Linked DNA regions of Alkalihalophilus pseudofirmus. The protein of the gene in region 2 interacts with the protein of the main gene of each other region in a pairwise test. Links are inferred from orthologs where the notes say so. Each region holds a gene or a part of one and is shown on either strand. Other genes may lie near its edges.

Evidence for each region. The genes of interacting proteins can lie anywhere in the genome.
Region 1: the proteins of serC (region 2) and selB interact in binary tests that used the Escherichia coli proteins (3 or more experiments, as listed by UniProt). The link is inferred for Alkalihalophilus pseudofirmus from one-to-one orthologs.

Annotation. Positions count from the first base shown.
Region 1 is NZ_CP117835.1:2,467,682-2,470,627, forward strand. The notes cover bases 78-2,946. They hold selB (selenocysteine-specific translation elongation factor), read right to left. Parts: upstream 2,554-2,946; coding sequence 601-2,553; downstream 78-600. Other genes in these bases: PQ478_RS13265 (glycosyltransferase), read right to left, coding at 78-604. Outside these bases: more of PQ478_RS13265, read right to left, coding at 1-77. UniProt on the Escherichia coli protein: Translation factor necessary for the incorporation of selenocysteine into proteins. It probably replaces EF-Tu for the insertion of selenocysteine directed by the UGA codon. SelB binds GTP and GDP.
Region 2 is NZ_CP117835.1:752,839-755,898, reverse strand. The notes cover bases 40-3,022. They hold serC (3-phosphoserine/phosphohydroxythreonine transaminase), read left to right. Parts: upstream 40-978; coding sequence 979-2,067; downstream 2,068-3,022. Other genes in these bases: PQ478_RS03860 (HTH-type transcriptional regulator Hpr), read left to right, coding at 2,910-3,022; PQ478_RS03865 (YtxH domain-containing protein), read left to right, coding at 2,376-2,723; PQ478_RS03875 (HIT family protein), read left to right, coding at 407-841; PQ478_RS03880 (long-chain-fatty-acid--CoA ligase), read right to left, coding at 40-195. Also shown: more of PQ478_RS03880, read right to left, coding at 1-39; more of PQ478_RS03860, read left to right, coding at 3,023-3,060. UniProt on the Escherichia coli protein: Catalyzes the reversible conversion of 3-phosphohydroxypyruvate to phosphoserine and of 3-hydroxy-2-oxo-4-phosphonooxybutanoate to phosphohydroxythreonine. Is involved in both pyridoxine and serine biosynthesis.

The DNA of each region.
Region 1 (2,946 bases), 1.7 Mb from region 2 along the record:
CATGCTCAAGAGCTGCACCGACAAATACCACTTTCATTTCTGGATACCGTTCAGCTAAGGAAGTAAATGCCTCCCATAAATAAAAGATATCCTTAACCTTTCTCAATCCTGCAGGTAATAAAATCACAGGATTTCCTTTAGGCAAAAGAATAGACTCATCAGTCTCTGCTGGCAGCCATATACTTTGCGGAATCACATGAGTCCGGTCGCTCAGGTCTGGATAAGAAGCTGCCACTTTTTCTTTCCCATCATCCGTAAATACGGTAACAGCACATGAGTCATCAGCTACATTCCCCATCAAAAGCAATGCATTTGGATCAGCTAAGTCTTCGTTAATATCTGTCCCTCCTGATGTAAGGACATATGGCTTGTTGAGGCTAACATCATGCTTATTCTTCCAGTTGGCAAACCTCCGTAAATGTAGAATGTGGTAAAGATCCACTTCATCAAAAATTTCCTGCCAACGATCATTCCACGTCATTTCCTCATAAGCGAAAACAACTACTTCTATATCCATTAGACGCAGTCCGTGCACGATACGTTTCGCAGTAGTCGCATTTCCTCTGTTTTGTTTAAAGTAAGGAGTAAAAAACAACACTCTCACGATTGTCTCACCCACTGCTCTATATGTTCAGTAATCCACACTCTTTTTTGGTCATCCCGTTTTGTGAGCTTTAGAGAATCTAGTTTTTCTAAAAAAGGAACAAGATATTTTCGTGAAAGTTCAGTATGATCTTTTGCTTCCTGTAATGTAAAACTCTCACTCGAACGCTCCCATAATTCCTTTACCATCATTTTAAATGGCTCATAATGAACAACTAATTTTTCATCTAAACGGTAAATAAGCTCTTCTTGTTCAAAATAGTGAATAAGCTCCGGTCTTAAATTCTCAGGCAGCTGCTGCGCCTCTAGATGATCGATAAGAGGCGAAACTTTAAACCCTTCTTTCCGAAGAGCCCCTAACACATGCTCAACCCTTTTTTCCCATTTCTTTGGAGGGTGCGGGTGATGAGAGACAAGAGCAATGCTTGGACCAATGCGGCGGACTGAACCATTCTCAATTTCATTTTCAATTACAGATTCAAATAAAACGTTCGGGAATGCTGATTTATTTGCCTGAATCAATTCTGCTTTTGCCATCCCTTTTCTCATTGGATGGTCGTTATGATATGTCGTAAGATCTTGTATAACTGTTCTCACAGCAAGAGCTGACACTTCTTTTGAGGTGACAATTGAATTGCTCAAGGGTATAAATTCTTTTTCTTTAATTGCTGCTTCTACTATTTCTGCTTGTAATCCGGTATGTGAAATTATTTCGTCTATTGATAATGCTTTTCTTTCCGACAATAGGTTTATGATTAATTCTTCAGGCGTCCCTTCACGCTTTTTAGCTAGCATCTGAACAGTCGCCTGACCAAATTTATACGTCTGGCCATGCCCATCAATGACTTCTCCGCCGCCGATCGTCTCCATTGGAGTAGGACGTCTTAAAATAAATCGGTCTCCACGCCTTGTCACCACCGGTTCGTCTAAGCGCAGCTGGCAAAGGACTTCATCTCTCTCTGCTTGTAACTCATTGCGGTCAAAAAAGACGATTTTTCCATACACTTCTGATGTGCCAATATGTAATTTAATTGCCTGGCGCTGTTTGATCAAATGGTTCAGTTCATTAACTGTCTTTAAAGCAATATCAATCGTTTGTGTCGACTCATAACGGCCTGGTGCAGCGATCACATCCCCTCTTTTTAGCGAAGCTTTTTCAATGCCTCCTATATTAATTGCTACCCGCTGGCCGGCATGCCCCTCTTCTCTAGGCTGATGATGCACTTGAAGCTGTCTTGCTCGAACTAACTTACCCTGTGGCAGCACTTCGACCATATCACCTTCCTGTATCATGCCTTCATAAACTGTTCCTCTCACAACGGTACCTTGTCCATGAACGGTAAATACTTGATCAATCGGCAGTCTAAATGCTCCGCTTGCATTACGCACATCTAGGACAGACAATTGCTCGATTAACCCTGCTTTCAATTCTTCTAAACCGACTTCTTCAATGCTGTCAACGAGAAAGACAGGCTGGCTATCAAGAAACGTTCCTCTGATTGAATCTTCTATATCCATTCTTGCTAGTTCTAGCATTTCAGAGTCTACTTTAGTTATTTTGGTCACCACAACCACACCTCGCTTGATCCCAAGCAAGGTCAGGATATCTAAATGTTCGCGCGTCTGCGGCATGACGCCTTCGTCTGCTGCGATCACAAGCATAACCATATCAATACCTGCAACGCCTGCAATCATCTGTCTGATAAAGCGTTCATGTCCAGGAACATCAATGATCGATACTTCCATATCCTCATTTAAAGTGAGCGGCGCATAACCTAGCTCTATGGAGATTTTTCGTTCCTGCTCTTCTTTTAAACGGTCTGTATACACATTTGTTAATGCTTTGGTCAGAGATGTTTTCCCGTGATCAATATGACCGGCCATTCCAATGGTAAAATGTTTTTTCACACAAGCCACTTCCTTCTCTCCGTATGTACGTTGTATTATCATACTACACGCCACACAGCAGTTAAAAGCGATTTACTAAAATGTTATGGGGACGTAAAAAAGCCATCTGATTGGATGGCTTAAATTTAAGATATTTAGAAAATGAATATATAAAAATTCAAGTCAGAAATACGCGGCAGCTTGTATTAATAAGCCGCTCCTGAACGATACTTCGCTTTCCGTGTGGAGCTAGTGAGCTTCCTCGGGCTAAAGCACTGTGGGATCTCACTTTTGCTCTAGTCCACACAGGAGTCTTCGTATCATTCATCCGCTAAGACAGAGCGTAATTAGTTATGTGATTATAAGGAATTTTCAAACCAAAAAGTTCCCAATTGATTACTCAACAACTAATCTCTACTAACGTATTTTTGCCAGCAAACATCTACTCTACATTTC
Region 2 (3,060 bases):
TGTATTGGGAGCAAGGTAAGCAACTTTGTCTCCTTTTTGGATACCTAGTTTTGTTAATCCATAAGACAATTGTTGTACTCGTTCATTTAATTGCTGATATGTAAGCGTTCTCTCTTCTCCGACAATAGCTGGCTTATCCCCATATAATTCAACAGCACGATCTAGAAAATCAAGCAAAACTAAAGGTACATGCATAATCGTTCCTCCCGCTTCTGATTTATTTAAATTTTCTAACTATATCATACCATATAGCCCTTTCTGTGCCAATAACACACTGATGTTTATCTTCTGTTACAAAACAGACGAACGACTTGCATGTCCATAACTCACTAAGATATAGTAGAAAAAAGAAAATTACTCCATATATAATCTATATTTATCCAAATCAAATCGAAAGGGTGATAAGATGTCTCACGATGTAAATTGTATATTTTGTAAGATCATTAAGGGAGAGATTCCTTCTGCAAAAGTTTATGAAGATGAAAAGGTTCTAGCTTTTATGGATATTAGTCAAGTGACAAAAGGGCATACATTATTAATACCTAAAGCTCACAAGGCAGATGTGTTTGAGCTTGATACAGAACTTGCCAGCCACCTTTTCTCAGTTGTTCCGAAATTAGCAAAAGGCCTTAAAGCTACATACAAGCTTGAAGGATTAAACATAGTAAATAATAACGGGGAAACAGCTGGCCAAACTGTCTTTCACTATCATGTCCATTTAATTCCTCGCTACGGTAAGGGCGATGGATTTGGCGCAGTATGGAAAGATCACAGCTCAGACTATAAGCCAGAAGAATTGCAAGAAATGGCAGCTGCTATTTCTGCACATGTTACGAACTGACCAAATGGTCAGTTCTTTTTTTCTGTACATTCAGAAAATATCTCTCCTTTCCTCTCCTTTTTTAAATAAATTATGGTACGATAATCGTATTAGAAAAAACATTACTGTAGTACCGAATTAAAGGAGTGGAAAGAGAAATGAGCAAACAGGTTTTTAACTTTAATGCAGGCCCTTCAGCCCTGCCTAAGCCAGTATTAGAAAAAGCACAAGAAGAATTACTTAATTTCGGTGACAGCGGCATGTCAGTTATGGAGCTTAGCCACCGCAGCAAAACATACGAAGCAGTCCATCAAGAAGCTAAAAGTTTACTAACCGAACTCTTAGAGATTCCTCACAACTACGAGATTCTCTTTCTTCAAGGCGGCGCTAGCTTGCAATTTTCAATGATTCCGATGAACTTGCTTAAAGAAGGTAAAACAGCAAGCTTTGTTATGAGTGGTTCATGGTCTGAAAAAGCTCTAAAAGAAGCTCAATTAGTTGGCGAAGCGAAGATTCTTTCCTCTTCAAAAGATGAAAATTACCGTTCAATCCCTGAAGTTAACTCATCTGAAATTAATGCAAATGATGCATATATTCATATTACATCAAATAACACCATCTTCGGTACACAGTGGTCCACCTATCCAGATACAAAAGATATTCCTTTAATTGCAGACATGTCGAGTGATATCCTCTCACGACCGATTGACGTCAGCAAATTTGGAATGATTTACGCAGGAGCACAAAAAAATCTTGGCCCTTCTGGTGTAACAGTTGTTATTATCAGAAAAGATTTGCTAGAGAGCGCCAATGACCAAATTCCAACTATTCTTCGTTACCAAACGCATGCTAAAGCCGATTCCCTATACCATACCCCACCAACATTTGCGATCTACATGCTTCGTAATGTTTTACAGTGGGTGAAGGATCAAGGCGGTGCAAGCGGTATTGCTCAAGCAAACGCCAAAAAAGCACAGCTCCTTTATGCTACCATTGATGAAAGCAATGGCTTTTATACAGGACATGCGACAAATGAAAGCCGATCTCATATGAATGTAACGTTCACTTTACAGAGCGAAGAACTGACTAAATCTTTCTTGAGCGAAGCAGCTGAAAAAGGCTTTGTCGGTTTAGGTGGACACCGTTCTGTTGGGGGATGTCGTGCATCAATTTATAATGCTGTTCCATTAGAAGCTTGTGAAGCACTAAGAGCATTCATGGTTGAATTCCAAAATAAACACGCTTAATTAGAAAGAGAGCTGTAAATGAACAGCTCTCTTCTAGACATATACTAAAAGCCATCCAGATAGGACTCCACTGATGATAAAACATGTAAACATGATCAATATTGTTTTTCTCCAATAGGTTCTCTCTGAAGCATCTTTCGTTTTCACAAACCTTGAAATTGAATAAATGAGACTATACATCAATAATAAACTTACAGATAGTACCAATAAAATGAGTGCGTGCTGCATAGTCATCTTCCCTCCTTTTTTTATTGTATGAGCGGCAGATGGCACACATGACGATCAATTATGGATGAGGTGAGAAAAATATGCATATTAAATCTTTACTTTCTGGGATTGTTGCTGGAGTTGTAGTAGCAGGTACAGCTACTCTATTCACTACCCCAGCATCGGGTCGTGAGCTTCAAGAAACGTGTAAGGATCGAGTTCAAAAAGTACGTAAAGGTGTTAAGCAATTTTCTAATGATTCCATCGTATTAAAAGAAAAAGTAACAGAAACAACCCAGCTAGGCATTCAATCAATTAAAGCAGTTAGCTCAGAAGTGAAAGAAAGTATTTCTGACTGGCAAAAAGAGGTTCAGCCAAGTATCGATCAGCTAAGAAAAGATACAGAAGAACTTCAACGCCGAGTATCTCAGATGAAGCAGCTAGATTAAGCTGCTTTCTCTTTAGTAAATAATCACTATATAAATATAGATTTACAAACATTTTTTAGAAAATTTCTAAAAAGAAGAGAATTCCTCTTTCTTTTTGACACATTCCTTGTCATAATAAGTAATAAAAGTATTCAGAAATAGCTTTATAAAAGATAAAGAAATATGAAGCGTGATAGGGGGAGAAAAATGGAGCCAAACGAACCTTACTCTTTAAAACAGTCTGTTATTTTCAATCATAAGGTTGCGCAATTAAGTAAAGCACTTTGGAAGTCGGTAGAAAAAGATTGGCAGACATGGATTAAACCATTTGATTTAAATATTAATGAACATCATATTC